Regions from separate parts of the Desulfobacula toluolica Tol2 genome, predicted to be linked through region 2. Evidence: predicted binding sites of a transcription regulator. Region 2 holds the regulator's gene; each other region holds the start of a gene.
What was found. The regulator sigma-54, encoded in region 2, starts transcription at its own class of promoters, with help from an activator protein. The targets are predictions, from matches to a motif close to TNTGGCACANTTTCTGCTNT.
Positions count from the first base shown of each region.

Region 1 (8,184 bases), 1.6 Mb from region 2:
GAGGCAACAGAGACAAAGGTATCACTGTCCAGTGAACCGTCTAACAAAAAATTATTCAGTGCTGGGTTTGTCCCTGAAAGTCCAATGATATCAAGGTTTGCTCCTACAGTATTGTCACCGTCTTTGATCGTCAGGCCTGATCCGTCTGTGGTCCTTAATATGACCGAATTGGATGACGGGTCGTGAGCCACTGTAAACGGTTCATCTTTAAGAGCTGAAGTCAATGCATTATAAAAAGCCGTTGCCATTACAGCCTGATCATTAGTATCCACCGAACTTAAATCAATTGAAACAGGCGTGGTGGTGCTTGATGCCACGGTAAAAGTTACCGTATTACCAGCATCAAAACCGGTAAAATTCTCCAGACGAACCCCGGTATTATCCTGGACTTCAAAATCCTGGACACCTATGGTGTGGCCGGCACTGCTGGTAATTTTGAGCCCGCTGGTAAAAAGGTCATGATCATCCCTTATATCGTTGATACTATTAGCCGCATCTCTCAGGGCATTTTCAAACTGCTCGGCCACAGCATCTGCAAGGGGTATGGTTCCCCCATCCGTGTCCACTGTAAAGCGCTGATCATAAACAATACCATCCACATAAAGAGAAAACCGGACTTCGTCACCGTCTTGTGCAGTGGTAATTCCTGAGACATCAAACTCAGCTGAAACTTTTGACGCATAGGCATCCACACCGTCAATTGCCGAAAGTGCCTCTGCGATTGATGCAGCCGATCTTTGGGCATCTCCACCCGTGTCTTTGATTTCAATAATTTGTGTACCGGAAGGGCCGTTATTAACCGTAATAGTTTGCTCTGCAAGGGCTGAATTCAAGGCATCAGCCACATCAATACCAGATGTCTGTACTGCCGCAAGATCACTCCCGTCTGTCTGAACAACTTCCTTATCCCCAAGGGTTGCGCTTTCCATTACCGTAAGTTTATAACTGGACTGGACCTGGCCGGTTCCCTGCCAGTTGGAAATTTTTGCCTCAGATATGCCCATATCAATCTCGGTCTTTGTATAAAGAGTATCCACCGAAGAATTATCCTGGGTCCAAAGGGTAAAATCCTTTGTATAATCAATTTTGTCACCAAAGGCATAACTGGATAAAAGACCGCTTTGATCAGATTCATAATTCCCTGTAACAGATCCTGTAAAATACTCCATCCCGCTTCCCTGGGAGTGCTGATAATTCATGGCCCATATCATTTCCCTGGCCAGGACATCCAGTTCATTGGAAAATTTGGGAACAATTTCATCTCTGATTTCAAGCCACCCGGCAAGTTTTCCACCGGATATCTTATCTGTTATATCCATATTTGATCTGGAAGAACCTTGCCACATGATTCTGTCTTCATTGCGAAAAAGCTCATAATTATCAGCGCCATTCACAAGAATTAAACCGTTTGCAACATTTACAATTGTTGACCCGTTTGTCTGCTCAAAGGTATCAATATTAATGAGTGTTCCAAGCTTGTTTAAAAGCGTGTTTCTCTGGTCCCTTAAGTCATTTGCTGACCGGTTGGCCTCAAGGCCGGCAATCTGAATATTCAAGTCTGCTACCTGGCTGGACAAGGAATTGATCTGATCAAGACTTGCATCAATCTCATTGTTCATATCTGATCCAATACCTTCAAGGTCAGCGCCTGCCTTATTCAGACGGGTTGAAAAATTACTGCCTTTTTCATACACGGAAACCCTTTCAGATGACCCCAGGGGATTGTCCGAAAGATCATGCCAGGAATTCCAGAATTCATTCATAATACTGGTGATGCTTGCATCGGAATTTTCGTCAAAAAAACCTTCAAGAATATTCATATAGGATTCAGTTTCTTCAAAGGCAGCCTGGGATGATCTCTCATCCGTCAGCCTGTTCTCAAGAAGTGTGTCAACATTCTGCTGAATCTGGGACGTATCAACACCGGTACCGAACAGAAATCCCGCATAAAGTGATGGCCTTCGGTTAAGCTGAACAGCGTTTTGCATACTGTAACCAGGATTGTTAACATTGGCAATATTATTTCCTGTTACGGCCAGACCGTATTGCTGTGCTGCTATTGCAGATTTGGCAATGCTTAAAGTAGAGGTTATACCAGACATAGTTTAAACCTCGGCTCTTATGAGATATTTTCCGGTTTTATTGTTTAAAACCCTGCCGGAGTTGTTGTATTGCTCCTTATTGCCGGAACCTGTAATGGTTGTAAAAATGCCATTTATAACTGACAGGTATTCGTTGACATATCGTTTATTTTCCGATGCCATACTTGCCAGTTCTTTTTTGACCATATCCGATTCATTCTCAAGTTTTTTCAGATTTATTTTTAGCTTTGAAGAAAGCGGCAGACAATTTATCACATGAGACAAACTGAAAACCGTTGCTTCTTTTTTCAAAGGAATATTCTTATCTTCAAGAAGCATAACCATGCTATCCCTTATCTGCTCTATTTTTGCGGCAAGCTGTTTTTTCCTATCCGCCATTTTCCAAAGAGAATCAACGTCCATATCAACAATATATTTTTTTTCCTGTTCAACAACAGTTTTCAGCTCTTTATAGAATGACAGTTTTTCCCGACACATCCCTTCTATTTTACAGGCAAATTTTTCCATGTTGACTCTCCTTTTAACATATATCGGTATCTGCCTTTATTTTTTTGAATTTCAAAAAAACATTCTTTGGAAAGCGGCATTTTTTTCCTCTTTTCCCGATTATTTTCGCTGTTAATGTATTAATAGCAATATATATGCCACAAACTCAATTGTTTACTCAATTTTCAAAGTTGATAAATTTTAAATGAAACAATGCGTTGTTGTGACCGTCAGGGCATGCATGGGATGAGGAATTGGAACATATTAAAAATCCGGAGGATTACAAAAAAAATAGCGGGTGGGCTTTTTTATCTGTCAGTCTTAAAAAATCAAAACAGTGGCTTTCATATTTTGTTGTGGGCAAACCCGAATGAAATACCAGGTCTGCCAATGGTCATTATTTAGAATCTTTTAACTGCTGGTATAAAAAATCTTTAATTCCAATGGATTCATTGCCTTTCGACAATTTTTCAGCAAGATATTGGTCCTGCATTGACGTATAGATATCCATACTGTTGGAATCTTCGAAAAGGGCATTGCCCGGCAAAGTGTCACGCATGGATTTAATCATTGTATTTAAAAATATGGCTTCAAATCCGGTACAGGCCTCTTTTAATTCTTTTTCCTTGGCCAAAGATGCTGTTTTGTTTTTTATGGTATCAACATGTGCCTTTGAAACGTTCTGATTGATCAAATCAATGTCCATATTCATAATTATTTCCTTTGTTTATATAATCACAATCTCAGCCTGAAGGGCTCCTGCAGCTTTAATACTCTGCAGTATGCTGATCAAATCCCGGGGTTTAACGCCAAGGGAATTGAGCCCCCGGACAAGTTCACCAATGGTTGAGGTGCCTGGCAGATTCATGACACTTTCTTTTTTTTCATTTTCAGGGTCTTCATTAATAGTTACGGAAAGGTCTCCATGAGCAATGGCAACACTGGAAATGGTGACGTCACTGCCTATCACAACCGTGCCCGTTTTTTCATTGATGATAACTTTGGCAATGGTGTCCGGAATTACCGAAAGGGTTTCAATGTCTGCAATAAATTCCGCCACGTTTTTTTGCCACATGGTATCAGGGACTCTCAGGCTCAATGCACTGGCATCAATAGTTTTGGCTACGCCTTCACCAATGGAGGCATTGATAGTGTCGGTCATTCGCTTTGCCGTTGTGAAATCCGGACGGAACAATGATAGAATCAGATTTCTTTTTCCATCCAGTTGAAAGGGAATTTCCCTTTCAACAGATGCCCCATTGACAATCCGGGCCACCTGGAGATGACTGTCCCGGTCACCGGCACCACTAGGCATGGCAAGAGTCAGGGCTCCCTGAGCCAGGGCATAAACCCGGCCATCCACCCCTTTTAAGGGAGTGACCAGCAATGTCCCGCCTTTAAGACTTTTGGCATCTCCCAGGGATGATGCAGCCACATCAATTTTATCTCCGATCCTTGCAAAAGGCGGAATGTTTGCCGTTACCATAACCGCTGCAACATTTTTTACCTTCAACCCGTTCTTATCAACAAAAATATTCATTTTTTCCATCATGTTGGCAAGGGCCTGTTTGGTAAAACTCACCCCGTCCTTATCACCAGTACCGTTCAAACCGACAACCAGCCCGTAACCCGTGAGTTGATTGGATCGAATCCCTTTAATGGCGGCAAGGTCTTTAATCCTTGCCCCATGGGTATTTGAAACAAAAACCATCCCTATAAAACACCAGATAGAACACCAAACAGAACATCTGATAAAACTCTTACTCTTTTTCATAATAGAATTGAACATTAGAAGTTTTCCTTTTTACCAGGGCCATACATTGTCAATGATTCGGGTCCCCCAACCAGGCTTTTGCTTGTCAGAAAGAACGCCGCTGCCATAATACTCGATTCTTGAATCGGCAAGATTAGTGGATTTTACCCGGTTACCGGCAGAAATATCCAGAGGCCGAATAATCCCGGACACTGTAATATACTGAACTTCATTATTCACTTTTATTGCCTTTCTGCCAAAAAGGCTTAAGTTTCCGTTTGGCAACACTTCCGTGATACGGGCGGCAATGGATGCTGTCACCTGTCCTGAGCGATCGCTTGTAGCCTCTCCTGCAAAACTATTTGAAAAATCCGTACCAATCAGCGAAGTGTCACCTAAAGCTGCTCCGAAATCAGTTGTTTTACCCATAAGATTAATCTTTGGAACACCTATATCCATTCCTGATTTCCTGGAAGTTTCCGTATTCACATCCATGCTGGAAGTTGAATTTTCAATGATATCCACAATCACGGTATCGCCGATATAGCCCGCCTTTGAATCTTCAAACATGGAACCGCTTTTATCCATCCATAAAGACCCTTCCGAAGACCTCGCTGCAACAAATTCAGGCTGAAGAACTGGTTCGGTTGCAACGCCTTGAGGAATGACAAGTCCGGAAGTATCTTTTTGGGAACTTGAAATACAGCCGGAAAAAACAATAACAACAAAAAATAAAACCGATCCTATGATATAAATCCCACTTTTTTTATTCATTTTTTAATACGCGACCTCCACTCTTGATTTTCCTTTTACAATTCCCCGGACAAGCTTGCCTGAACTAAGGCTTTCAACCTTTATCAGTTCATTTTCAAACCCGTCTTCTTTGGATATGCCGGATGTAATAATTTCAAGGTTGTTATTCCTGGCCACCAGGGTAATGATGTCGCCTTTTTGGATTAAAGGAGGATCGGCAAAAAAATTTGTTTTTAAAATATCGCCTTTCCTCACACTATAATTTAAAATCTTATGGCTTATTTCTTCAAATGTCTTGATACCGGTCCGGCCAATCTCAAAAACATTTTCTTTTTTTAGGCATACCGTCTCTTTGGAGATAGTCTCCCCTTTTGCATAGGATCTTGTTGTATGAAGAACATTGTCATATAACGCCACCAAGCCTGAAACACTAAGCCGGTCTTCTTTGTTCCCATCAATGACCACATCCAGATAAAAGGACAGTTTACCATGTTTATCCAGCATATCATCTGAGTCCGGACAAAACTGAAGTTTTCCCTGCGGGTATGTTTCAAGCCCCCTGACGTTAAATGTTTTCAATTGATAGTCCTGGTTTTTAAAAATTTGAGACAAATACTGCTCAACAAATTGCCGGACATCCTGTTTTGAAATCACCTGGCCCAATCGTTTCACATAGATCCGCCGGGGAGAAATCATGATAATATTGTCAGGCAGGTATCGTTGCCCCCGGATAATGGAAATTATTTTTTTTTTATCAAATGATTTTATTTGATCCGGTTTCGGAGAAGAACTCACGACAATCTTTGCCAGAGCTTCCTTTAAAAACCCATTGGCCTGTATCTCTGATATGTCCCCCAAAAAAACCTGAGACTGTTTTACAAGATTTGTCTCTTTTATGGTTATCCGGATATCACTGTTGAGCAGATTCTCATCATTATCATTATTTGCAGAAAGGCAGACTGTCCATACAGACTGAAATGCCATGATCCCAATGATAAAAAAACAAATCAGTTTAATATTTAATTTGGCGGCACCCATATCCGTGATCTATCGTTTCAATCCGTTGGCTGTAGTGAGCATGGCATCAGCGGTCTGAATTGATTTTGAATTGGCCTCATAGGTTCTTTGCCCGGCAATCATGGACACCATTTCTTCAACCACACTGACATTAGAGCCTTCAAGATAATTATTGACCACTGTTCCTGCGCCATCTTCTCCCGGGGTTCTTTCTGTTGCATCCCCTGACCCCTCTGTGGGCCTGAACAAATTATTACCTGCGGCAAAAAGACCTGCCGGATTAATAAATGTAGTGACCAGAATATTTTCCGTTCCAAGGATGGTTTCGTCTGCACCATGAAAAGACAATGTTCCGTTATCCTGAAGTGTAACCGTTATGGTATTGTCCGGCAATGATATTTCCGGTTGCAGGCGGTCACCTGAAGGGGTGGTTAGAAACCCTTCACTGTCCAGGGTAAAATTACCGGCCCTGGTATATAAATCTTCATCACCGTGCCGCACTTTAAAAAAACCATTGCCCTGGATTGCCATGTCCAGTTGGTTATCGGTCTGGATATAATCCCCCTGGCTGAAAAGCTTTTGCACACTGGTGGGCTTTACCCCCATACCGACCTGTATCCCGGTCGGGACCTGTCCACCACCCGGGGTGGTCTGGCCGGCAACCTGCATGGTTTTATACATGAGATCTTCAAAATTTGCCCTGGATTTTTTAAACCCGGTAGTACTGGAGTTGGCTAGGTTGTTGGCAACAACATCTGTCTGCATCTGCTGCGCACTCATGCCGGTTGCGGCTGACCAGAGGGATCGTATCATAGAATATCTCCTGTTATCTTATCTGAGTTTTCCAACTTCATTAATTGCTTTTGAATCAATTTCATCAAATGTCATCATGGATTTTGTAAATGTTTCAAACATACGGTGGTAATCAATCATTCGAACCATTTCTTCGACAACCTCAACATTTGCTTTTTCAAGCGCTTTATGCTGTACAACCGCTCCTTGTGCCTGAATCTCATCCATGGTTTCACCGGTGTAGGACAAAAAGTTCTGCCCTTCTCTTTCCAGTTTGTTCAATTCTTTAAAGGTTACTATATCAAACGTATCCACAACTTCTCCTGAAAGCAGTATCTCACCGTTCTGATTAACAGACAAATTCTGTTCCACATTTGCAGTATCAATGGCAATGGCACCGCCCTGCCCCATGACAGGATTCCCGTTTTGATCCACCAGGGTGCCGTTAATATCCAAGGAAAAATTCCCGTTCCGGGTATATTTTATGCCTTCTGATGTTTCAATTTTAAAAAAGCCCGGACCTGACAGGGCCATATCAAGAGGATTCCCGGTAGTCTGGATAGCGCCTTGTGAAAAATCTTTATTTAATTGTGCTTTGAATTGCGCATCAAAACTGATGCTGTCCTTCTTGAACCCTGTTGTATCTGCATTGGCAAGATTGTTTGACACGGTTTCCAATTTTCTTTCCTGCCTTAATCCTCCCTGTACGGGCCGGGTCATTTCAAGAATCATTTCAAACAATTCTCCTGTAAAATATTTGTTTATAAACCCTGTTTACCAAATAAGCAGCTTGCAATATCAAAAATTGACTGCAATATAGATGCCAGTCATATTCAAAAAAATGGGCTATTCTGCACAGGCACCTTAATTCATACGGTTTTAGAGTTAAAACAATCATATTATCAATTGACCGAACATCAATTGATTTGGTTCAAAAGAATCAATCGCCAAAACTTCGACATTAAAATAGCTCGTATTTTGACATAACCAAGAAATATTTTCCTATTACCAAAACATGAAAATGATAAGTTAAAAAAAGCTCACCCCCCAGAACCCACTAATTTCCATTCAATTCAAACTAATTTTAAATACATCTGATAGATTAAGCTTGCATAAAATCCACTTAAAAGATAAACAAAATCATTACTTTTTTAAAATTTTAGGATGTGACCAAAAGAAATATTATAAAAAGAAGGATGATACCATGACAGAAGAAAAATCAGATAATGATACACAAAAACCCATAATTGATTATGAAGTCACTGCAGACTTAACAGATTA
Region 1 covers NC_018645.1:4,153,009-4,161,192, forward strand. Annotated here, with positions in the region: gene flgK (flagellar hook-associated protein FlgK) at 1-2,102, opposite strand, end outside; gene flgN (flagellar export chaperone FlgN) at 2,106-2,609, opposite strand; gene TOL2_RS18960 (rod-binding protein) at 2,986-3,300, opposite strand; gene TOL2_RS18965 (flagellar basal body P-ring protein FlgI) at 3,316-4,377, opposite strand; gene TOL2_RS18970 (flagellar basal body L-ring protein FlgH) at 4,393-5,115, opposite strand; gene flgA (flagellar basal body P-ring formation chaperone FlgA) at 5,119-6,132, opposite strand; gene flgG (flagellar basal-body rod protein FlgG) at 6,142-6,924, opposite strand; gene TOL2_RS18985 (flagellar hook-basal body protein) at 6,943-7,635, opposite strand; gene TOL2_RS18990 (hypothetical protein) at 8,108-8,184, shown strand, end outside.
Region 1: the regulator sigma-54 is predicted to act here: its motif matches at 2,732-2,751, upstream of flgN (flagellar export chaperone FlgN).

Region 2 (8,184 bases):
GTATTGCAAAACATTTAAAAAAAATCACGGAACAACTTGATATTCCCTTTATTTTCAAGGCATCCTTTGACAAAGCAAACCGTACTTCCGTTCACTCTTTCAGGGGCCCTGGCTTTAATGAAGGATTAACCATTCTTGAAAAAATCAAAAAAGATCTGGATATTATGGTTATTTCAGATATTCATTTGCCTGACCAGGCTCAAAAAGCGGCAAAGGTTCTGGATATTATCCAAATACCGGCATTTTTGTGCAGACAGACTGATTTAATCATGGCAGCCTGCAATACAGGCAAACCGGTCAACATAAAAAAAGGACAGTTTTTATCTCCTCTTGACTGTAATAATATTATCAACAAGGCAAAAGAATCCAAAAATACCCATATTTGTATTACAGAAAGAGGCTCCTCATTCGGTTATAATAATCTTGTTGTGGACTTTAGATCCATACCGATTATCAAAAATTTAGGCGTACCGGTTGTCTTTGATGCGACACATAGTGTTCAACTTCCCGGAGGTGCCACAGATTCTTCTGCCGGAGAAAGGCAATTTGTCCCTACTTTATCAAAGGCAGCCATAGCAGCAGGCGCAAACGGATTGTTTATTGAAACCCATCCGGAACCCGACAAAGCCCTGTGCGACGGACCCAATTCCATGCCGTTAAACGATATGAAAAATCTTTTATCCACCCTTGTGGCAATCAAACAAGCAGTGGGATAATACATATGAAAACCAAGCTTGCCAATATTGATCTTTTGCTGCTGGATGTGGACGGGGTATTAACAGACGGAAGCATAACCTATTCAGACTCGGGAGAACAGATAAAAAGTTTTCATTCACGAGACGGCCTAGGGCTGCGACTGCTTATGGATGCAGGAATTGGCGTCGGCATCATCACCGGCCGCAAATCAAAGGCCTTGGAATACCGGTGTGAAAATCTTGGGATAACCTTGTTGTTTGACGGTATCAAGGATAAATCAAAAGCCCTTGACAGCATCACTGCCCTAACAGGAACAGCACTTGAAAAAATAGCGTTTGTCGGAGACGATCTGATTGATCTTCCCGTCATGAAAAGAGTGGGACTTTCTTTTTGTGTCCCCGAAGCACCAGAAGAGGTAAAAAAGCATTCAGATATTATTACAATCCAAAAAGGAGGCCGGGGAGCTGTCAGAGAAATTTGTGACAACATCTTGAAAGCAAAGGGATTATGGGACATCATCCTTAATCAATACCTGTTATGATATACGTTTCAAAACACAAACTGACCTATCCTTTGATAGGCCTGTTGATTTTAATGATTGTCATCATCAGCGGCTTTTTTTATTTTGACAAACTGCTTTCCACCCCACCGCAAATTAACGATATTAAAATAGACTCCAAAGCCGCTTTGAAACTGAACTTTTTAAAGCAGATTTCAAAGAAAAACGGGATAAAGGAGTGGGAGCTGAAAGCTGGCTCTGCAACTCTCCTAAAAAATGAAAACAAGGCTGTTCTAACTGACGTTTCAGTCTTTTTTTTCACAAAAGACAATAAAAAAGTTCACCTGACATCTCAAGAAGGCATCCTCCAGACAAAGACGCATGACATGACATTTTCCGATAATGCGGTTGTAACCTATGAAACTTCTGTCCTGAGAACTGATAAGTTGCATTATAACAAAAAAGAACATATAATCTATTCCAACACTCACGTGAGGCTTGAAAAGGAAAATTCCTTTATTGAAGCAGATTCAATGAAAACGGAACTCAATAATAATATGATAATTTTAAATGGGCATGTTAAAGGAAATTTCAGTGAAAAATTTGTTATTCAATAAATCAACATGCCTTTTTTTTGTGCCTTTTTTTATTTTTTGCTTTACAGGGCTATTGCAAATAAAAATTGCCCACTCCCAAACGCAAAATACTTTCAAAGAAGCTCCTATTCGCGTTGAATCCGATAAAATGATTGCACAAAAAGACACCTCAATGATTGAATTTATCGGTAACGTCAAAGTCACAAGAGCGGATTTTATTGTTTTTGCTGATTCCATTCAAATTTACTTTATGAATGACAATAAAAACAAGGATGCTCAAAACAATATCAAAGAAATCATTTCGACCGGAAACGTCAAATACATTGCCGGAGAACGAAAGGCATTTGCTGACAAAGCTGTCTATACAACCAAAGAAGGGATATTGGTTCTAACCGGCAAATCTCCTAAATTAATAACAGGCTCAAGTTTTGTTACCGGAACAAAGATTACTCTTTTCAGAAATCAAGATAAAGTACTCGTGGAAAGTGACGGTAAAAAAAGAGTTGAAGCGCTTTTTAATCCTGAAGATAATATCACTGAAAAACAATAATGACACAACTTGCATTAAAAAATCTTGTAAAAATCTATAACGGCAAAAAAGTTGTGGATCATGTCAGCCTTAAAGTGAAACAAGGCGAAGTAACAGGTCTTTTAGGGCCAAACGGAGCGGGCAAAACAACTACATTTTACATGTCGGTTGGATTGGTCAAACCCGATCAGGGTGAAGTTTTGATTGATAATGATGATATTACGCAATATCCAATGTATATAAGAGCAAGAAAGGGAATCGGATATCTTCCTCAGGAATCAAGCATTTTTAAAAAGCTGACGGTAAAACAAAATATTGCTGCCATACTTGAAGTGTTGCCCCAAAACGGCATTGATATTGAACAAAAAACCATGGGCCTGATGAAAGAGCTTGGCATTATAAATCTTGCCGGGCAAAAAGCCGGTTCCCTTTCAGGAGGAGAAAGACGGCGGCTTGAAATTTCAAGAGTCCTTGCCACAAACCCATTGTTTATACTTCTGGATGAACCTTTTGCAGGGATTGATCCTTTGGCGGTCATTGATATCCAGCAAATAATTTATCAGTTGACTAAAAAAGGAATCGGCGTTTTAATATCGGATCATAATGTAAGAGAGACCTTGGGAGTTTGTGACAATGCATATATTATGAACCGGGGCAAGGTTATTGAATCGGGGAATCCTGATAAAATCATTTCAAGCAAATTAGCTAAAAAAATCTATTTGGGAGAAAATTTTAAACTATAATTATGGAACTTGGATTACAACAAAGTTTAATCTTAACTCAGCAACTGGTCATGACGCCTCAACTTCAGCAGGCTATCAAGTTGCTCCAGCTGTCGCGCCTTGAGCTTGCCGAGATGATTCAACAGGAAATGGAACAAAACCCTGCTCTTGAAGAGGCCGGTACAGAAGAGCCATCTGACAATAATATTACTGCCCTGGAAAATGAAATCCCCTCCTCTGAAAAAGAGGCCCCTTTAAAAGAAGTCACCATTGAAGAAAAAGTAAGGTCTGACACAGACTGGGAAAATTATATTAATGAATATAATTCTACAGGAAGAGTCTATACGGAATCGGAAAATACAGAGGCTCCGAATTATGAAGCTTTTACTTCTGAAAAAAAGACACTGCAAGCCCATCTTCAGTGGCAGTTAATGCTCCATGGACTCAGTGAAGAAAAAGAAAAAATCGGTCATATGATTATCGGGAACCTGAACAGGGACGGCTATCTTTGCAGTGATATTGAAGAAATTGCCGAGACTTCCGGTGTTGAAATAGAAGTTGTTGAAGATCTGCTTTCAGTACTTCAGACCTTTGATCCGCCCGGTATTTGTGCCAGAAACCTTCGTGAGACCTTGCTGATTCAAGTTCATCAACTGGGTATTGATAATCCCATCATAACTGAAATCATAAACAACCACCTGAAAAATCTTGAAAACAGAAACAGCAAAAAAATTGCCAAAGCATTGAAGATATCCCTTGATGATGTCAGGGCAGCCGTAAAAATCATTCAATATCTTGAACCTAAACCCGGTCGAAAATTTTCCACTGAAGAACCTGCATATATCACGCCTGATATCTATGTCTATAAGCATGAGGATGGTTTTAAAATTGTAATGAATGATGATGGGCTTCCCAAGCTTAAAATCAACAGATTTTATAAAAATGCCATTGCCAACGGCCATAAAATATCAAAAGATACAAAAAATTACCTCAATGAAAAAATGCAGTCTGCATCTTGGCTGATAAAAAGCATACATCAGCGTCAAAAAACAATATACCTTGTAATGGAAAGCATTCTAAAATTTCAAAATGAATTTTTTGAAAAAGGGATTGCATATTTAAAACCACTGATTCTAAAAGATATAGCAGAAGATATTGAGATGCATGAATCAACAATCAGTCGGGTGACAACCAATAAATATGCCTATACCCCCCAGGGACTTTTTGAGTTAAAATACTTTTTTAACTCTTCAATCGAGCGAACCGGCGGAGAATCCATGGCATCTGCAAGTGTAAAAGAAAGAATAAGACTTCTTATAGAAAACGAAAACCCTGAAAGTACTTTAAGTGATGAAAAAATAGCCAGCATTCTTCAAAGCTCAAATATCCAGATTGCCAGAAGAACGGTCGCTAAATACAGGAAAGTACTGAACATACTTCCTTCTAATAAACGCAAACAGCTTTAAGGAGGTTTTTTTATGCAAACAACCGTTACCTTTAAAAAAATTGACACATCTGTTGCCTTAAAATCTTATGTTCAAAAAAAACTTGATAAATTTGATAAAATGCTGGACAGCCCGGCTGAAGCACATGTTGTGCTGTCTGTTGAAAAAATCAGACATATAGCTGAAATCACACTTACTTGCGACAAATTAAAAATTCATGCCAAAGAAGATTCCGAAAGTATGTATTCCTCTATTGATGCACTGATGGATAAAATAAAACCCCAAATTAAAAAACACAAAGAAAAAGTCAAACAGCATCTGTCAAGAAATAAACAGAGCATTAAAAATGAATCTGCTCAATTGAATTTATCTGCAGAATCATTTGACAACCCTATGACAGACCAGATGGTAGACACGATAATTATTGAAACAGTTGATACTAAACCCATGGATATTGAGGACGCAGTGATTGAATTAGATTCCGGAAAGCAATCTTTTTTTGTTTTCAACAATGCCAGGACAGAGCAACTCAATGTTCTATACAAACACAATAACGGTAAGCTGGGATTAATCCAGCCCATAGGATAATTCATTAAATGAGAATCAGCCGGCTTCTTAATAAAAACTCTATTATTGCAAACCTTAATGCCAGTGACAAAAAAGGGGCTATTGATGAACTTGCCTCAGCAGTTTCACAAACAACAGATGCATCAGCCAAAGATATTGCCACTGTTCTCATGGAAAGAGAGCAGTTAGGCAGCACTGGTATTGGTGGCGGCATTGCAATTCCCCATGGAAAACTTGATTCGGTCGGATCAATTATTGTCGGTTTCGGACTCAGTCCAAAAGGGATTGAATATGAATCCCTTGACAATAAACCCGTCCATATTTTTTTCCTGTTATTGACAACACAAAACTCTACCGGTGATCATCTTAAAGTATTGGCCCAGATTTCCAAACTTTTAAAAATGGATCATTTTAAACAAAGACTGCTAACCGCAGAATCCGTTGATGAGATTTACAATATCATTATGGAGCAGGATGAAGACTTTTAACCTTTGGGTCACACATAATTTAAAGGTAACAAGCAACCTGAAGGTCATAATCAAGTAAAATGCAAAAGTTTTATATCATAACCGGCCTTTCCGGGTCCGGAAAAACAACGGCTGTTCAAGCATTTGAAGATGCTTCGTTTTATTGTGTCGACAATATGCCCATAGAACTTTTGCCTAAATTTCTGGACCTGCCGTTAAAAGAGAGTCCTGAAATCAAGGGACTGGCGTTTGTGATGGATATGAGAAGTAAAAATTTCATATCAAATTATGCACAAGGCATTGCCTCAATTGAGGATCATTTGAGTATGACACCCCGGATCATATTCCTTGAAGCCGCTGAGAACAAACTGTTACAAAGATTCAGCCAAACCAGGCGGCAACATCCCCTGACAAATGAAAAAAGTCTTTTGGACAATATTCAACTGGAAAAAAGAATGATGGCACCCATCAAAAAAACGGCACATCATATTATTGATACGACCCATTTGAATGTTCATCAGCTGAAATCTCAAATCCTTGACCTTATTCATGATGGGGACAAATCCATCAGTCTGACAAAAATAAATATTATTTCATTTGGATTTAAATATGGGATTCCCAATGATGCCGATCTTGTTATGGACATGAGGTTTTTGGCCAATCCCTATTTTATAAAGGAACTTAAAAGCCAGGATGGAGAGTCCGAAGCGGTTAAACATTTTGTATTATCACAAAATGAAACCCGGATTTTTCTTGAAAAATATTTAAACCTGCTTGATTACTTAATTCCTTTATACAAGATGGAAAACAAGGCATATCTCACGATTGCCGTTGGATGTACAGGCGGCAGACATAGAAGCGTGGCCATTGCAAGAAGTATTTATGAACATTTAATTAAAAAAAGACTTAATCCCGGTCTGATCCACAGAGACATTGACCGGGACATAAAGGAAACATGACAGGCATACTTTTAGTCACCCATGCAAATTTAGGAAGTTCACTTGTTGAAACTGTTGAATTTATTTTAGGAAGCAAACAGGACAACCTGTTTTCCGTTTCCATTAATATCCTTGAAGATCCGGATAGCTTAAGAAAAAAAATTAAAAAAGGAATTTCAAAAGTCATAACAGACAATGGCGTTATTATTTTTACGGATATGTTTGGAGGAACGCCTTCAAACTTAAGTTATGCTTTCCTGGAAGAAGGACGGGTGGAAGTCATTTCCGGTGTCAATCTTCCTATTCTCTTAAAAGCAGTCAAATCAAGATCCAAGATGGATATGGAAAAATTAACCTCATCCCTTATAGAACATGGGAAAAAAAGCATATCCCTTGCCAGCGAGATTTTAAAGGGAACAAAAAGGGCATAATTTTTTTCTTATCCATATTTTTAGCAGGTATTTTAAAGGAGAACGAAAAATGACTATCAAATTAGGAATTAATGGATTTGGCAGAATCGGCAGGATGGTCTTTCGTGCAGCGTTAAATAATCCAGATGTGGAGGTGACGGCTGTCAATGATCTTACAGACACAAAAACCACAGCCCATCTGCTTGAATATGACTCTGTTCATGGTGCCTTGAAAACCAAGGTTTATGCAAACAAAGATTCAATTATTGTTGACAATAAAACAACCAAAGTTACGTCCTTTAAAGATCCTGGACAAATTCCATGGAAAGATACAAATGTGGATATTGTCTGCGAATGCACAGGGTTTTTCCGAGATCGTGACGGTGCTTCCAAACATTTTGTAGGAGGAGCTAAAAAAGTTATCATTTCTGCGCCTGCAAGCAATCCTGACATTACAATCGTGATGGGCGTTAACCATGACATGTATGATCCTGCATCCCATAACATCATTTCAAATGCGTCATGTACAACCAATTGCCTTGCTCCGGTTGCAAAGGTTTTGCTTGAAAACTTTGGTATTATCTCAGGCATGATGACAACCATTCATTCGTACACAGGTGATCAGCGTATTCTTGATTTTCCACATAAAGATTTAAGACGGGCAAGGGCTGCCGGCCTTTCAATGATTCCAACAACTACCGGGGCTGCAAAAGCCGTATCATTAGTTCTTCCGGAACTTGACGGCAAGCTCAATGGTTTGTCTGTACGTGTACCAACCCCCAATGTTTCCATGGTGGATTTTGTTGTAATTACTGAAAAAACAGGCCTTGGAAAAGAAGATATAAACCTGGCTTTGGAAAGAGCATCCAAAGAACATCTTAAAGGCATATTGGGGTATTGCAATATCCCCCTGGTTTCAATTGATTTTAATTCAAATCCACTTTCATCAATTGTTGATGCCGGTTGTACGGATGTCATTAACGGCAACATGGTAAAAACTTATTCATGGTATGATAATGAGGCTGGTTACTCCAACAGAATGATTGACCTGGCCGTAATGGTGGGAAAATCCTTATAACTGATCCGGAGGCACAAAATAATGAGTAGAACCCCTTTCATAGCCGGCAACTGGAAAATGTATAAAACCGGTCCGGAAGCTGTAGAAACAGCCAGGATACTTACACAACTTTGTTCGAATGTTCAAGAAATTGATGTCATGATTGCACCAACCTTTCTTTCGCTGCCCCTGGTTGCAGCATCCCTTGAAGGCAGTAAGGTAAAAATCGGGGCACAAAACCTTTATTTTGAAAAACAA
Region 2 covers NC_018645.1:2,562,567-2,570,750, forward strand. Annotated here, with positions in the region: gene kdsA (3-deoxy-8-phosphooctulonate synthase) at 1-716, shown strand, start outside; gene TOL2_RS11815 (KdsC family phosphatase) at 722-1,237, shown strand; gene lptC (LPS export ABC transporter periplasmic protein LptC) at 1,234-1,812, shown strand; gene TOL2_RS11825 (LptA/OstA family protein) at 1,772-2,341, shown strand; gene lptB (LPS export ABC transporter ATP-binding protein) at 2,341-3,063, shown strand; gene rpoN (RNA polymerase factor sigma-54) at 3,066-4,508, shown strand; gene hpf (ribosome hibernation-promoting factor, HPF/YfiA family) at 4,521-5,075, shown strand; gene TOL2_RS11845 (PTS sugar transporter subunit IIA) at 5,084-5,542, shown strand; gene rapZ (RNase adapter RapZ) at 5,602-6,480, shown strand; gene TOL2_RS11855 (PTS sugar transporter subunit IIA) at 6,477-6,890, shown strand; gene gap (type I glyceraldehyde-3-phosphate dehydrogenase) at 6,940-7,947, shown strand; gene tpiA (triose-phosphate isomerase) at 7,969-8,184, shown strand, end outside.

Region 3 (8,184 bases), 780 kb from region 2:
TTTCAGAGCTTATTTTCATCTTTTTTAAAGAAGAAATGCTGTTTGACATATCAATAAACAGATCTCCATATTCATCATATTTCTTTTTTGACTCTTTTTCTAATTTTCTTTTGGTCTTTTTGAGGTCAAGGATTTTGTCCATATCATCCTTTGATTTTTGGGATTGTTTGCTTATGGATTCGATTTCGTTTTCAATTTCTGAGGTGTCTTTTTTTTCAAGGTTTTCAAATAAAACCCGCATCTTTTCCTGGATGACTTTAATGTCACTATTCCATTCCTGTATTGTGGCATTAATCTTTTCTATTTTTGTTTTGCAGGAGACAACCTCCACAGAATCACCTACAATCAATTTGCAGTTGCTCTCAAATAAGGTTTTTCTAAGAATTATTTTGTTTCTTGCTCGAATTATTGATGAAAGTAATTTTGAGTTAGTGATAATACAAAAATTATTACACGAAATGATCGAATTCGATACTTTATTATAAGATGTGCTGTTCGTTGATTTGGAATGTTCTATCAGGATGTTTTTTTCACTATTCACCGTACTGTTGAGAACCGAGGGTATCGTTACAGAACCTTGGGAAATGATTTCAGCATTGACGGCCTGTTTTTTTATTATCACATCACCACTGGTTACAACATGCCCTTTAAAAATATCAGCGGTCAGTGTTCTGCATTTTATTTTGACATTTTTGTCTACAATGCCATGAACATCAACATCGCAGTCGTGGTTTATGGCAGGGTTGTCGCAGGATAAATCAGCCGGGATAACGATAGTGGGAGAAACGGAAATAACACCTTTATCTGAAATGTTCGGCACACCATCACAGGTTGCCAGAAACGAATCTTTTTTTTTGATGACATTGGAACCTTTGGTAATATCAGGCACCCCTTTTGGAGCTATGACAAAATTTCTGTTGACATTGAATCCTGATTCTCCCGGAATTCGGATGAGTGTCAGAAGATTTGAATCTTTTGAAACAATGGGAGGAAATGTTTGTGTGTTATCCAGAGCGTCTGGTGAGGTAAAATTTATTTTTGGGATAAATTTTTCAGGAATTGGTTCGGTTCCCCTGGCAACGGTTATTTTTTCGCCTGGTTTGATTTTGTTTTCAAGCAACTTGTGAATGGCATTGGTGATGATACCATAGGTGATCTTTTTATTGTATAACCAGAGTGTTATATTGTTTGTTGTCATTGAACTGGGGATTTCTTTGTTGACTTGCAGATACGCCTGTATTCTGTTTTTTGAATAGATCAGCTGAAAATAAGAATCCAGCTGATTAATCATTTCCCGCTGGGCGTCTTTTATATTCCCTCCTAATTTCAGGTTGATAATTTCAATTTTGGTCTTCATTTGTTTTTTAACAATTTTTCTGCGGTCTTTTTCAGAAAGACCAAAATCTTCGACAAGGATATCTCCTATCCATCTTGGTTTGTTGATTTGTTCCGGGTTTTGGTTCTTGCTATTCGGGTTGCCGCTATATCTCTTTTTATAAGCCTCTCTTTCTAAATTTTGGAGTTTTAAAGCCTCTTTGATTTTTTCTTTATTCATTAAGTTCTCTTTAACAACAAGCACGCCAAAAACAGCGTTTTTTTCCTGTTCTTCAATGGCTGATTGGCAGATGGATCTGAGGGTTTCCTCCCAATCCTCTTCCAATATTCTGTTTTGAAGCAACAAAATTTCATCTCGGGTTTCAGGGGTCATCTCTTTTTTATGAACCAGAATGTCCCCAATGATATGATTTTTATTGTTTTTTTGATAAAGCCGGGTTTGATCAACAAGGGCTTTGTCGATAATATCTTTTGTGACAAATTTATTTTTTACAGCTATTTCACCGAATTTTCGGTCCATGGCCTTGATTTCCAGATGCTTTAAGCCATTGTGAAGAAAGTCAAGTTGTGATGCCTCCAACAGTCCGGTTTCAAGCAGTATAATATCAATATTTTTAACCCTTTTTTGTAAAAAATCATCAGTGATTTGCGTGAGCAGATTTGAAAAAATAACTTTTTGTTCAGATAGCTTTTTTTGAAAAGAGTCTTCATCTTCCTGTTCAATGTTTTTTTTCTGAATCAGCGTATTTTTTAAAAGTTGTTGGGCAAGCTTTATGATAATCTGATTGTATTTAAACTGTTCTTTGATAATGATCTGTGGAGAAATGAAGTTCTGGGACTCAAGGGCTTTATCAATTGTATATTGCTGTCCTCGTTTAACAGCATCTTCTAAAATAGTTCTAATGCTTTTATATTGTCCTTTTGAAATAAGTTTTTTTGTTAAAATTATTTCAAGGATTTTTAGATTGGAACGAAACATTGACAGTATGTTTTGATCTTCCCGGCTTTTTATTTGAGGAATTGATGCGTTCATAAGTTTTCCGGCCAGTTGCAAATTCTCACTGACAAGCCTTTTAAGAGTTTAATTTTACCTGTTTTTAGCCAATAAAAATAAGAGTCAAGATAGCAAAGTTAAGAGAATTAATGCAAGTTAATACGGCTATTTTCGATGATTTTAAATCAAATATTAATAGATTTTTTTTGTTTTTCCGGCTTCTACAGGGTTTTCTTGTTTTTGAATTTCAGAACTGATAAGAAAAGGTCATGTTTGATGTTGCGATCATAGGGGCGGGGCCTGCCGGAACAGCGGCTGCTTTTGATCTTTTATTAAAAGGGTTGAAGGTGCTGATTCTGGATAAGTATGAATTTCCCAGGAAAAAAGCCTGTGCCGGCGGGATTACACCCAAGGGATATCATCTGTTCAGGTATGATATCTCTTCCATGGTAAAAAGAGAATGCAGCACCGTCAAAATTAGTCCGCATAATAAAAAGTCATTTTTTATCAAAGATGACAACACGCTTTGCTATATGACCAAAAGGGAAGATCTGGATCTTTTTTCTTTAAACAAGGTTATGGAAAAGGGCGCGGATTTCAGGGTGATAAAAAAGATTCAATCAATTAATGAAACCCCGGTTTTTGTAGAAATCCATACGGATTCGGAATATTTAAGGGCATCGTATCTGATTGGTGCTGACGGTGCCAACAGTATTGTCCGGCGGTTTGTTTCAAAGGGCCGTTTTTATCAAAAGCAATTTGCCATTGAGGCGGATGTGAAGATCGACAGGCCTGACATGTATCACATGGAGTTTGATTTTTCAAAGTCTCTCAATGGTTATTACTGGATTTTTCCCAAAGACGATCATGTGAATATCGGGAATTATTCAGTTGATTCAAATTCAAGGCTGCAGATTCAGCATCTTTTTGACTATGCTGATGAAAAGCTTCATTCAAGACGGCTTGATGCTGTTAAAGGTTATCCCATCTGTACGGGCGGCTTTAAGTATAGACCGGATTCAAAAAGAGTTCTTCTTGCAGGGGATGCTGCAGGTTTGTCTGAGCGGCTGCTGGGAGAAGGGATCTTTTTTGCCGTGAAAAGCGGGCAGGCAGCTGCCCGGGCCATCCTGGAATCAGAACTGCACGCATTGTCAGCCAGGGATCTGTATCGGGAAAAATTAAAAGCCATCCAGGCGGATTTGCGGGTTTATGATTTAAGTTCAAATTGGTTTTACACGTTCCCGGGCGTTTCATTAAAGGCAGTATCCTTTCCATTTGTTCATAAAAGGTTTTCAAAAGGGTATGCAGACGGAAAAACCATCACCCAAATTCTTTGTGGCAAAGCTGCTGCAATAAAAAATCGATAAATATCTAAAAAATAGCAAAATTGTTGTAAAAGACCTTATGAAATAACTATATCTAAATAATTAGTTACATTTTTGTGTAGATAAAACAACAAAAATGTTATTAAGTTCATTTCTGTTCTTAAGATTTTCCCGTATTGATTATCCTTCTATTCTAAATACTTAAGTTTATTTATAGCTGTCATTTTGATTGTGGCACTCCTTTTGCTCTAAAGAAATACAAATGATTTTTTAATTATTATAAAAGGAGAGCAAAATGAAAAACATACTGGCAGTCATTAAACCGTTTAAGGTTGATGAAGTAAAAGATGCCTTAATAAAAATTGATGTCAAGGGAATGACCATCTCAGAGGTCAAAGGGTTTGGTCGCCAGAAGGGTCACAAGGAGATCTACAGGGGAGCGGAATATCAGACGGATTTTATTCCCAAGGTCGAGATCAAGATTGTTGTGGCTGATGATCAGGTTGATGAAGTAGTTAAAACCATTATTGACGCTGCAAAAACAGGAAAGATCGGAGACGGGAAAATTTTTATTATGCCCATTGAAGATGTGATTCGAATCAGAACTAATGAGGCCGGTATCGACGCATTATAGTTGAAAAGGAGAAGAATAAAATGAAAAAGTTGGCGTTAACAATTGTTTGTTGTTTGGCATGTTCAATTTCTGTAGTCTGGGCCGGTGATGATGCACCTACCATAACATCTAATAAAGCGGCCATTGCCCTGGTGCAGTCTCATGCGGATTATGTATGGACCCTTGTTGCTGCGATGCTGGTATTTTTTATGCAGGCCGGATTTGCCATGGTTGAAACCGGTTTCACACGGGCTAAAAATGCCGTCAATATCATGATGAAAAATTTGATGGATTTTTCCATGGGGTCTATTGTGTATTGGGCTGTCGGGTTCGGTCTGATGTTTGGAGTGTCTGAGACCGGTTGTTTCGGCACATCCGGTTTCTTTTTAAGTGATTTCAAGGTGGGCGAAGACCCATGGGTACTGGTATTCTGGATGTTCCAGGCTGTATTTGCCGCCACGGCCGCCACTATTGTATCAGGTGCCATGGCGGAAAGAACCAAATTTTCAGGATATCTCATCTATTCCGTGGTAGTTTCAGGGCTGATCTATCCGATTTTCGGCAGCTGGGCATGGGGTAGCCTGTTCAATGGAAGCGGATGGCTTGAAGGGCTTGGATTTATCGATTTTGCAGGATCAACGGTCGTTCATTCAGTTGGTGGATGGGCAGCTCTTGCAGGTGCCATGATTTTAGGGCCCCGCCTTGGAAAGTACACCAAAGAGGGAAAAGTCAGACCCATACTGGGACACAACATACCCCTTGCTGCCATAGGGGTTTTCATCCTCTGGCTGGGATGGTTCGGGTTTAACCCTGGGTCAACCACTGCAGCATCCAAAGATATAGCCATGATTTTTGTTAATACAAACCTTTCTGCAGCAGCAGGTGCCATCATGGCCATGGTGGTATCCTGGATAAAGTTTGGAAAACCCGAAGTCGGCATGAGTTTGAATGGTGCCCTGGCCGGTCTTGTGGGAATTACTGCCGGATGTGCCAATGTGACACCTGCAAGCTCAATCATGATAGGTGCCGCAGCAGGCGTGATTGTTGTATTCTCAGTTGTGTTTTTTGATAAGATCAGAATTGATGACCCAGTAGGTGCCATTTCAGTTCATGGTGTCTGCGGTGCCTGGGGAACACTTGCCGCAGGTATTTTTAATATGGACGGCATGACATTTAAAATAGTTGCAGTCCAGTTAACCGGGATCATATCCTGTTTTGCCTGGACATTCCCTTTGGCCTATCTTTTGTTCAAACTGATTGATGTGACAATAGGATTAAGAGTATCCAGGGAAGAAGAATTGGAAGGTCTGGATTCCACAGAGCATGGGGGAAATGCATATCCTGATTTTACCACTATTAATCACGGCACCATGGGAATTTTTGGCGGAACCGGCAGTCCTAAGCATGAGAAGGAGGCACCCTGTGCTTATAGCTCTGATAGCGCTTCTGGTGTTTCTGTTGCTTCTGCATCCGGAAAATTAATCAAGCAAACTTAAACCTGACAAAGAGGTGTTAAGACAATAAAAAACCTGTCACCCTTTTTTATTATGAGGTGACAGGTTTTTTATTTTATATTATCTTTTGGCTTACATTTTCTTTTTCAAGATCTGTTGCTTTGCTTGAAAAAAATATGCTGTAAAACAATAATTAAAATCAAAGAATAATGTTCAAAATTCTGCGAAGCGGTTCAGCCGCACCCCAGAGCAACTGGTCTCCAACTGAAAATGCAGTCAGGTAATCATCTCCAAGGTTCATTTTCCTGATGCGGCCGACAGGAACCGTCAATGTCCCTGTGACTGCTGCCGGGGTCAGATCTTTGATGGAGTCTTCTTTTGAATTGGGAACCACTTTAACCCAGTCATTATTTTCAGCCAGCATGGCTTGGATTTCATTGAGCGGCACATTTTTTTTCAGCTTAATGGTAAAAGCCTGGCTGTGACATCTCATAGACCCTATCCTTACACATTGACCGTCAATGGGAATGGGATTGTCTGATCTCCCGATTATTTTATTTGTTTCAACAAATCCTTTCCACTCTTCTCTTGTCTGACCATTGTCCATTGCCCTGTCAATCCATGGAATCAGACTTGCAGCCAGCGGAACTGCCCAGTTTTGAACGGGAAAATCATTGGATCTCATGGTTTCGATGACATTCTTGTCCAGATCAAGAATAGCTGAGGCCGGGTTTTCAAGAACAGGAGAGGCCATATTGCCGATGGTCTGCATCTGGGCCACAAGCTCTTCCATGTTTTTAGCACCTGCACCGGATGCTGCCTGATATGTCATGGAAGTCAGCCATTCGATCAGATTGTTTTCAAACAACCCGCCCAGGGCCATGAGCATGAGGGATACGGTACAATTGCCGCCAATATAGTTTTTAATGCCGTCGGACAGAGCATTATCAATTACCTTGCGGTTTACAGGGTCCAGAACGATAATGCTTTTATCATCCATTCTCAAAGTGGATGCGGCATCAATCCAGTATCCGTCCCAGTTTTTTGCGGCAAGCTTGGGCCGAATCTCTTCAGTGTATGATCCTCCCTGGCAGGACAGGATAATATCCATGTCCAGCAGCTGGTCAATATCATAGGCATCAACCAGCGGGGGTGTTTTGATGCCCACATCCGGAGCTTGCTGACCAGCCTGGGATGTTGTGAAAAAAAGAGGGGTAAAGCGTTTGAAATCATTTTCCGTTATCATTCTTTCCATGAGTACGGAGCCAACCATTCCACGCCAACCAACAATTCCAACTTTTTTCATTATCCTCTCCTTAGGTTATAATGTTCCCTGTAAAGGGCAGGGTTATCTTAAATTATGTTTTTCAGCCCAGTCATTCACATGAATGGGAGATTCAAGTACGGTTACTCCAGCGTTTCTAAAAGAGGACACTTTGCCTTCATAGGTTCCTGCTGACCCTCGGACAATGGCACCTGCATGCCCCATTTTTTTGCCTTGCGGGGAAAATCGTCCGGCAATAAAGGATGCAACCGGTTTTTTCATATTATTGGCGATAAAATCAGCAGCTTTTTCTTCTTGTTCTCCTCCAACTTCACCAACAACAATAACAGCATCGGTATCGTCATCATTTTCAAACATTTCAAGGATTTGCGGTAAATTACAAAAAACAACAGGATCCGCTCCCATGCCGACAACTGTGCTTTGACCAACATTTTTTTCAGAAAGGATACCGGCAAATTCATAAGACAGGGTTCCTGACCTTGAAATGACACCCACCCGGCCAGGCTCAAAAAGCGAAGCAGGCATGATGCCCATTTTCCCTTTACCCGGAGATAAAATTCCAGGGGTGGTAGGTCCCAAGGCTATGACATTTTTTTCATTGGCATAGTCCCTCATTTTCATTGCATCATGCACCGGAATATGTTCGGGTACTATGACAATCAAGTCAATGCCGGCATCAACGGTTTCCAGGAAAGCATCAAGAACAAATATGGCCGGCACAAAGAAGACCGAGGCGTTTGCGCCGGTTTGTTTCACCGCCTCGTCCACATAATTAAAAACCGGCAGACCTTCAACAGTCTTGCCGCCCTTGCCCGGTGTTACGCCACCTACTATTTTTGTCCCGTAATCAAGCATCCATTTGGTTTGAACACTTCCGATTTTTCCGGTTATTCCCTGTACAATTACGCGGGTATCATCATTAAGAAGAATACTCATTTTTACCTCTATATTTAATTTTTTCAGTCCATTTGTTCTGCAGATTATTGTCTTGCCGAATTGCTGTCTTGCTGAATTGTTATGTTACCAGACGATTACTTTAGAAGGGCAATCAGCTTGTCAACTGCAGTTTCAGTCGCTGCTTCGGTTACAACATGGACACCACCGGATTTTAAAATTTCCCATGTTTCCTCCTGGTGATTTCCAAGAGCCTTTGCAACAATAGGAATGGTCAGATTATG
Region 3 covers NC_018645.1:3,346,142-3,354,325, reverse strand. Annotated here, with positions in the region: gene TOL2_RS15280 (hypothetical protein) at 1-2,368, opposite strand, end outside; gene TOL2_RS15275 (NAD(P)/FAD-dependent oxidoreductase) at 2,599-3,696, shown strand; gene TOL2_RS15270 (P-II family nitrogen regulator) at 3,950-4,288, shown strand; gene TOL2_RS15265 (ammonium transporter) at 4,309-5,763, shown strand; gene asd (aspartate-semialdehyde dehydrogenase) at 5,921-7,027, opposite strand; gene sucD (succinate--CoA ligase subunit alpha) at 7,070-7,942, opposite strand; gene TOL2_RS15250 (succinate--CoA ligase subunit beta) at 8,038-8,184, opposite strand, start outside.
Region 3: the regulator sigma-54 is predicted to act here: its motif matches at 3,885-3,904, upstream of TOL2_RS15270 (P-II family nitrogen regulator).

Region 4 (8,184 bases), 1.5 Mb from region 2:
CTTACCGATCTGTGGGGGGTTGAAACCACCATCATAGAAATGGCAGATCAGGTTCTGCCTACGGCCCTGGGAAAAAATATGTCAAAAGTTGTGGAAAATCAGCTTGAAAAACATGGTGTCAAAGTAATGCTGTCTGAAAAGGTGGAATGCATCAATGGTGATGCCGACTCACAGGTCACCTCGGTTGAAACCGGCAACGGCACCATGGAATGTGATATGGTTGTGCTGTCTGCGGGTGTCAGGCCAAATACGAAGTTTGCCGCAGATTCGGGCCTGGCCGTGGGCCTTTCCGGTGCCCTGCTTGTGGACAGGTGTATGAAGACAACTGATCCCGACATTTATGCCGGGGGGGATTGTGTCGAGCTTAGAAATCTTGTGAGCGGCGAAAATATGACCATGCCTCTGGGATCTCTTGCCAACAGGCAGGGCAGGATCATTGCCAACAATATTCATGGCAGGGCAAGTCAGTTCAACGGAACCGTTGGGACTTTTTGCATCAAGGTGTTTGACATGGGGGTTGCCACAGCAGGGTTGACATCTGATCAGGCAAAGGCAAACGGTTTTGATCCGGTTCATGCCATTGTATCACAGCCTGACCGGGCTCATTTTTATCCTTCTGCCCAGCTTATGTTCATCAAACTGATTGCGGACAGTAAAACTAGAAAAATTTTAGGAATTGAGGCTGTGGGCGGACAGGACGATGCCATCAAGGCCCGTGTTGATGCGATTGCGCCTTTATTACAGCTCGGTCTGAATGTGGATGATGTGTGTGTGCTTGAAACAGGGTATGCACCGCCGTTTGCATCTGCCATGGACATTATCAACAACGCGGGCAATGCGCTGGACAATATCCTGGAAAATCTGAACAAGCCCATAGATGTTATTGATTTTGTGGAAGCGTTTAAAAATGATGAAATCAAGGTACTGGATGTCAGGGAGCCTAAAGAGGCGGAACCGTTTGTTGAAAAATACCGGGACCGCTGGATGAATATTCCCCAGTCTGAACTGCGGGAAAGATTTAATGAAGTATCAAGAACAGATCCTGTATGTCTTGTGTGCGGTACAGGGGCCCGCTCTTATGAATGCCAGACCCTGTTTGTCCACAACGGATTTACCAATACAATAAATGTTCAGGGCGGCCATGCCATGATCAGTATTATTGATCCTGAATTCATCTAAATTCGCTTGCGTTAAGTTTTAGATACAACGGTCTCAAATTTTTTTTTGAGGCCGTTGTTGTTTTGTTTTCAGGGACACATTTGAATGGATTTTTTGTCTGAAACTGCCCATGGATCACAGAATAAAATAAACTGTTGCCTCAAGTCCGGGTGTCCTACATCTGCGTTGCAGATAAAAGCGCTGCTGCAATTATAAGCAGGGAGATGAACAGTGCCATGGTATTTTTTTGAGGAAAATTGATCGTTCTGTTCAAAGGAAAAAAAAAGATGCCGGACAACACTCCGCAAAGGAAACCAAAAACATGTGCCCACACATCTGTTCGCTCTCCCTGGCTGAACATGCCGACCAGAACGGCACCGGCAATCATGGGCAAAAGCGTGTTCCAGCGAAAGGGTTTTCCTGTTTGCGTTATCCGGAAGGCCACAAGAAGCCCGGCTGCTCCCATGACGGATGTGGATGCGCCAATGGAAAGATGGGCGGTTTTATGAAAATGGGCATTGATAAGATTACCGGCGGTTCCGGTAAACAACAGCATAAAAGGTCCTGCGCCAAATCCTGAAAGACTTATGACAGGTGCCCCGAAAATGAGCAGGCCTGCCATATTTCCCAGCAGATGACGGGCATCCGAATGCAGCAGCAGGGCTGTAACAGCTCTGTAGGTCTCTCCCTGGAGGATGAAAAGAGCTGATACTCCATATTTGAATATCATATCCTCGTGGATGTGATATTCAAGGCAGCTCACATGAATCAGGCAGAGAAGCCCCATGATAAAAAAAGCAGGAATTGATTTAAAGGAAGAGATTGGAATTTGCTGCAATTGCTGTTTGAGCCTGTTATATTTATTTTCTTTATAATATGCCTCAATCGTTGCCAGGGCTTTTTGTCGGTCTTTGGAGCTTACCAGGATATCAAAGGCTTTGTGTAAACCTTCTGCATGTGCCTTAATATTTTGAGAAGTCAAAATCAGGATAATCAGATCTGCCTTTTCGCCGGAAAGGCCGGTAAATAACTTTTCTAAATCCTTGCTCATGGGTTAAAGGGTTTTACTCTTTTGGAGCAATGGTTTTAAAATGATAGCCACGGCCATATTTGGTCTTTTTAAGACTTTACTATAATTTAAAACAGTGTTTTTCATTTTAAATTGTATATAAGATTATCAGGAGAAAAGAAATATGCAAATATTCGGATTTAAAATTAATGGCAATAAAATTGATAAGGTGTATTTTTTTGCTGATTTGAAATAGCAAACCTCAAGGGATTGCTTATTGAACAAAATTATTGTGGTTTTTATAATACAGGTAATCAATTCTGGTGTAATACAATAAAATGTGATACCTGATTTTAGTTGGGTGGATAAACTATTTTTCTCTAATGAGAAGATGAAAATCATGGTTATTTTTTCAAAGTTATAATACTTTTATTTTTAAAAAAGATTGATTCTATTATGGAAAAAAGAATAAACATCGGCAGGGACCTGATTTGTGATATTGATATTGGAACCAAACTTAGCATTAAGATTGAAGACATTGCACTTCCCATTACCAGCAGCTTTGTGGGTATGGAAAAAGGGGAATATTTCATACTCAAACAACCGTCTCCTTTTTCCACTATCAAGCCTAAACTTTTTCCCGGTAATCAGCTGATTGTTAAATATCTGTCAAATGGTATGATATATGTTTTTGCCAGTAATATTATTGAGACTCTTTCCAAACCGATCCGTGTTGTTATTTTAGAATACCCTGCCAGGGTTATTGAGCGAAAACTTCGTTCGGAAGACAGGGCCGGTTGCAGTCTTGCAGCCGGTATCGTTTTTAAAGGTACGCCCAAGAATGTGGTTATCCGGGATATTAATATGACAGGCTGTCGTATTACCGTCACATATAAGCCCAGCGAGAAAAATCATATTGCAAAAAAGTCAGACGCTTTGAAAATATCCATTCGCTTGCCTGGAACAAGCCGGGATATCATGATTGCCGGAATCGTCAGAAATGTCCAAAAGAAAGGTCTGTCCGTATCCTACGGTGTTCAGTTTGATACTGTTCCTGTTGATGTCCAGGACAGTATTAAAAATTATATTGCAACAATTCAGATATAGGCATATCAAATATTTGTAATATTAGAAAATCTGACGTTCCGGTTAAGGAAAGACCGGTCAATAGTTTTTTAAAATTTCCGCTCACAGGTTTATTTTTATATGAAAGTCTTCAAAAATCCAAACAGCGACTTTCATGTTTTATTGTGGGCAAACCGGAATGAAATACCAGGTCTGCCCGTGGCAGTTATATGAAGGAACTTATAACTATTTGGAATCAAAACTATTTTGTTTTTAATTGTATATAGAATTATCAGGGGAAAATAAACATGCAAATACTAAGGTTTGAAAGTGATGACAATAAAATTTATACAGGGTGTGACTTTGATAACGGCAAAGCATCCGTGATTGAGGGGGATATTTATTCTGATTTTTTCATTACGGAAAAACAAAAACCGGTTAAAACATTTTTACCGCCGGTTTCTCCGGCTGTTATTTTCTGCATTGGCTTGAATTATAAGCTCCATGCAAAAGAGACCGGCATGGCATTGCCGAAATATCCGGTGGTTTTTATGAAAAATATCAGTTCTGCAGCAGGCCATCTGGAGGATGTCAGGATTCCGGCCTCCTGCGTAAAAGTCCCGGAAGTGGATTATGAGGCCGAGCTTGCCGTGGTCATCAAGAAAAACACCAGAAATGTCTCGCCGGAAAAGGCGCTGGATCATGTCCTGGGATATACCTGCGCCAATGATATATCCGCCAGAAGATGGCAGAAGCATGGCGGCGGCGGGCAATGGATAAAGGGGAAAAGCTTTGACACCTTTTGTCCCCTTGGCCCTTGCCTTGTGACTGCAGATGAACTTGAAGCCCCGGATCAACTGGATATTGAATGTGTGTTAAACGGTAATACCATGCAGAAAAGCAATACCAGCGACATGATTTTTTCAGTGGGCCAAATCATTTCTTATCTGTCTGAGTCAACCACCCTGGTTCCGGGAACCCTTATTCTTACAGGAACTCCCAGCGGTGTCGGATTTACCAGAAAACCGCCGGTTTATCTTGCTCCTGGGGATGTGCTGGAAACAAAAATTGAAAAAATCGGTGTGCTGAAAAATCAGATAAGCCTTGACCGGGAATAAACATGCCTTGAACAAGAATAAAAAACCCGCCCGAAAGATGGTGTCATCCTTTCGGGCGGTTAAGATCGCAAATCATATCAGCATTTAATTGTTATACCTTCCGCAGCCCTGTCCCTGTGATCCTCTGTGTTTGCCTTTGCCTGACCATCCGTCATGGCCCCGGCCAAAACCCTGGCCCATATTCAGTCCGGGAGCGATCTTTTTTGCTTCCAGTTGAAAGTCGATCCGTTTATCTCTTAACTTTTTTTGCAGGTCTGCAAGATCCTGGGAAAAGCTGTCCAGCTTTGCCCTGTCAGGCTGGGAGGTTTCCATAAGCAGTCTCATTTCCTGCTTTTTTTGAAATTTTTCAGACCTGATTGCATAGGTCTCGTCAATGAATTTTTGCCGAAGGGTGTTGAGTTCATCTTTTTGTTCTTTGGACAGATCGTTCCATATGGCCTGTCCTCCATATCCGGGGCAGTTTTGATTAAAACCCTGGCCCATGCTTTGGCCTTTGGCCGGTCCCCATGCAAATACGCTTCCTGCCACCATGGCAACCATAAGTAAAGAACTGATGATAAGAGTTAGTTTTTTCATAATAATCTCCTGTTGTTATTGGTTTGTTTGTCAAATGATCTTTTTGATCGTTTTCTGAAATAGATTAAAGCAAATGGTGTGCCACGAAAAATAATATTTCTTAATTCATTGAATTTTAAGAATATATTGGAAATAATGTGAAATAAGAGATTGATAGTGAATTTGGGGTAGTGTATACTTTTTACCCATGCTAAAGTATCCAGTTGGATATAAAATACCCGGAATCAGGGTGTCTGAAAATTAATGGAGACTTTGAATAAAAATGAAAAAACATGCGGTTTTTTTTGTATCACCCCTTTTAATGGCAGGTGTGCTATTGATCCTGCTGCCTATCTTTACACTTATGACCCTGGACCGGCTTGAACGGCAAAAGGAATTTTCTTTTCAACGGCTGCTGGAAAAGGGAGTCTCTTTGATCAGGACCTTTGAGGCAGGAACAAGAACCGGGATGTTCACCATGCGGTGGGGGGCACAAAGAATCCAGGCAATGCTGTTGGAAACCTCGTTTCAGCCTGAAGTTGTTTATATGATGATCACATCAAAGGACGGCCGTATACTGGCACACTCGGATGCTGCCATGGTAGGGCAAATCTTTGATGCCATGCCGGATACGGCTAAGATAAACAAAGATACTGCAAAGGTCTATCACAGGGTCAGGCAGCAAAAAGACAAGGATGAGGTATTTGAAGTTTTCAAGCGGTTTGTGCCGATCCGTCCACGATTCAAGCGCGGACATATGCGGATGCACGGCATGCCGATCCGTCTGCAGGATAACCTTCCAAACCGGCAGGAGAGCTTTCAGGACCGGCAGGAGAGGCAAAGAGAAACAATGGACTGGAGCCGGCCGTATTTTCAGGGCCAGGGTGAAGAACTGACGGAAATGGCGGAGCATTATCTTTTTGCAGGGCTTTCAATGGAACGAGAAAAATTTGCACGGACCAGGCTTTTAAAGGAGACGGTATGGCGCGGGACATTCTTTTTTCTGCTGGGATGTGCCGGAATGGTTGCATTGTTCGCATTCCAGGCATACCGTTCTGCCAGGGCATCTTTGACCAGCGTAAAGGCGTTTTCCGATACTGTGATCCAGAACATGCCGTCAGGACTGGTGACCATGAATTTATATCATGACATCACCTCGGTTAACCGGTCTGCAAAAAAAATCTTTGGCGGGGATTTAACATCGCCGTTTCCGCAATTGGTTGAATTAATTGAATTGATTGATGAGATGACCAGCTCCCAGGAGATGGTCAACCGGGAGATCACTCTTAAAAGTGTTAGCGGCAGTAATATTCGCCTGGATGTCACGGCATCTCCTATCAGGGACAGTGAAAATCAAGTCATGGGATTTTTATTTCTTTTCAGGGATCTCACCCAGATATGGGAGTTGAAAAAACAGGTGGAAACAAACAAGCGGCTTGCAGCCATCGGAAAGCTTGCAGCAGGCGTTGCCCATGAGATCCGAAATCCTTTGAGTTCCATCAAAGGGTTTGCCACCTATTTCAGCAAGCGGTATGAAGATAATGCCACAGATAGTGAGACAGCCCTGATAATGGTCAAGGAAGTTGAACGGATCAACCGGTCAATTACTCAATTGCTTGAATTTGCAAAACCCATGGTGGTTGAAAAAAAACAGGTGGATCTACATGATCTGGTTGATCATTCTCTCAAACTTGTTCACCATGACCTGATTCAAAAGAAAATAGAGACCAAGGTTGATATTGATTTAAAACAACCGTTCATTTATACGGATGGCGACCGTATGAATCAGGTGCTGTTAAATTTATATATCAATGCCATTCAGGCATTGGGGGACCGGGGGCGACTGGAAATCCGGGTGCAGGATGCCGCAAAAATACCAGGACACATTGAAATAAGGGTTATGGATAACGGCAGCGGTATTGATGAACAGGCCATTGACCTGGTTTTTGATCCTTATTTTACAACCCGCTCCACAGGAACGGGGCTTGGGCTTTCAATTGTTCACAGGATAATTGAAAACCTTAACGGCAGCATCCGTGTGGAAAGTACAAAAGGGCGCGGCACCTGTTTTATTATTAATTTGCCGGTTTCATAAAAGAAAAAAAGCCGGATATAACAGCCTGAGGATAAAATTCAGAGGATAAAAAATAAATGAAAAAAATACTTGTGGTTGACGATGACAGGGCACATGCCATGATGCTCAAAACTTTGATGACGGATTGGGGGTATCAGGTTCTTCTGGCAGATGACGGGATAATTGGCGTGGAAATGGTAAAAGCACAGCCTTTTGATTTGATTCTGATGGACATGAAAATGGTGAAAATGTCGGGAATGGAAGCATTGCAGCATATAAAAGCTTATAATCCGTCCCTGCCGGTGATTATCATGACTGCCTATTCATCGGTTCAAACCGCTATAAAGGCCTTGAAAATAGGTGCTTATGACTATCTGACCAAACCCCTGGATTTTGATAAGCTCAAACTTACCATTGAACGTATATTTGAAAGTATTTTTTTGAAAACCGAAAATCAGGATTTGAAAACCCGGTTAAAGGCGCGATCCTTTGACCATGATATTATCGGCAAAAGCCCTGCCATACTTTCTTTGCTGGATACCATCCATATGGTGGCCCCCACGGATGCCAATGTGCTGGTTACAGGGGAATCCGGAACCGGCAAGGAGCTGGTTTCATCTGCCATTCATTTTAATTCGTTGAGAAAAGATCAGCCTTTTGTGCGAATCAATTGCGCTGCTATCACTGAAACCCTTCTGGAATCAGAGCTGTTCGGTCATGAAAAAGGAGCCTTCACCGGTGCGGACAGAAGAAGGAAAGGAAAGTTTCTGCTGGCTGACAAGGGCAGTATTCTGCTGGATGAGATTGGTGAGATGAGTCTTGGCATGCAGGCAAAATTGTTGAGGGTGATCCAGGAGAAGGAAATTACACCCGTGGGAAGTGATCAAAACATTAATACGGATGTTCGGATTATTGCGGCAACCAATAAAGACTTAAAAAAATGGTCTGAACAGGGAAAATTTAGACAGGATTTATATTATCGGCTTAATGTTGTGACTGTTGAAATACCTGCGTTGAGAGAGAGAAAAGAAGATATTCCAACCCTTGCCCTTCATTTTCTGGAAATGTTTGCAAAGAAAAACAAACGTGATATCAAAGGTTTTTCACCCGATGCCATGGATGCCATGATCAGGTATGGGTGGGAAGGCAATGTCAGGGAGTTGATGAACAGTGTGGAAAGGGGGGTTGTGCTTGCCAGGTCCGAT
Region 4 covers NC_018645.1:1,028,520-1,036,703, forward strand. Annotated here, with positions in the region: gene TOL2_RS04845 (FAD-dependent oxidoreductase) at 1-1,179, shown strand, start outside; gene TOL2_RS23435 (rhomboid family intramembrane serine protease) at 1,334-2,209, opposite strand; gene TOL2_RS04855 (flagellar brake domain-containing protein) at 2,624-3,274, shown strand; gene TOL2_RS04860 (fumarylacetoacetate hydrolase family protein) at 3,541-4,350, shown strand; gene TOL2_RS04865 (Spy/CpxP family protein refolding chaperone) at 4,435-4,926, opposite strand; gene TOL2_RS04870 (PAS domain-containing sensor histidine kinase) at 5,189-7,000, shown strand; gene TOL2_RS04875 (sigma-54-dependent transcriptional regulator) at 7,057-8,184, shown strand, end outside.
Region 4: the regulator sigma-54 is predicted to act here: its motif matches at 4,993-5,012, upstream of TOL2_RS04865 (Spy/CpxP family protein refolding chaperone).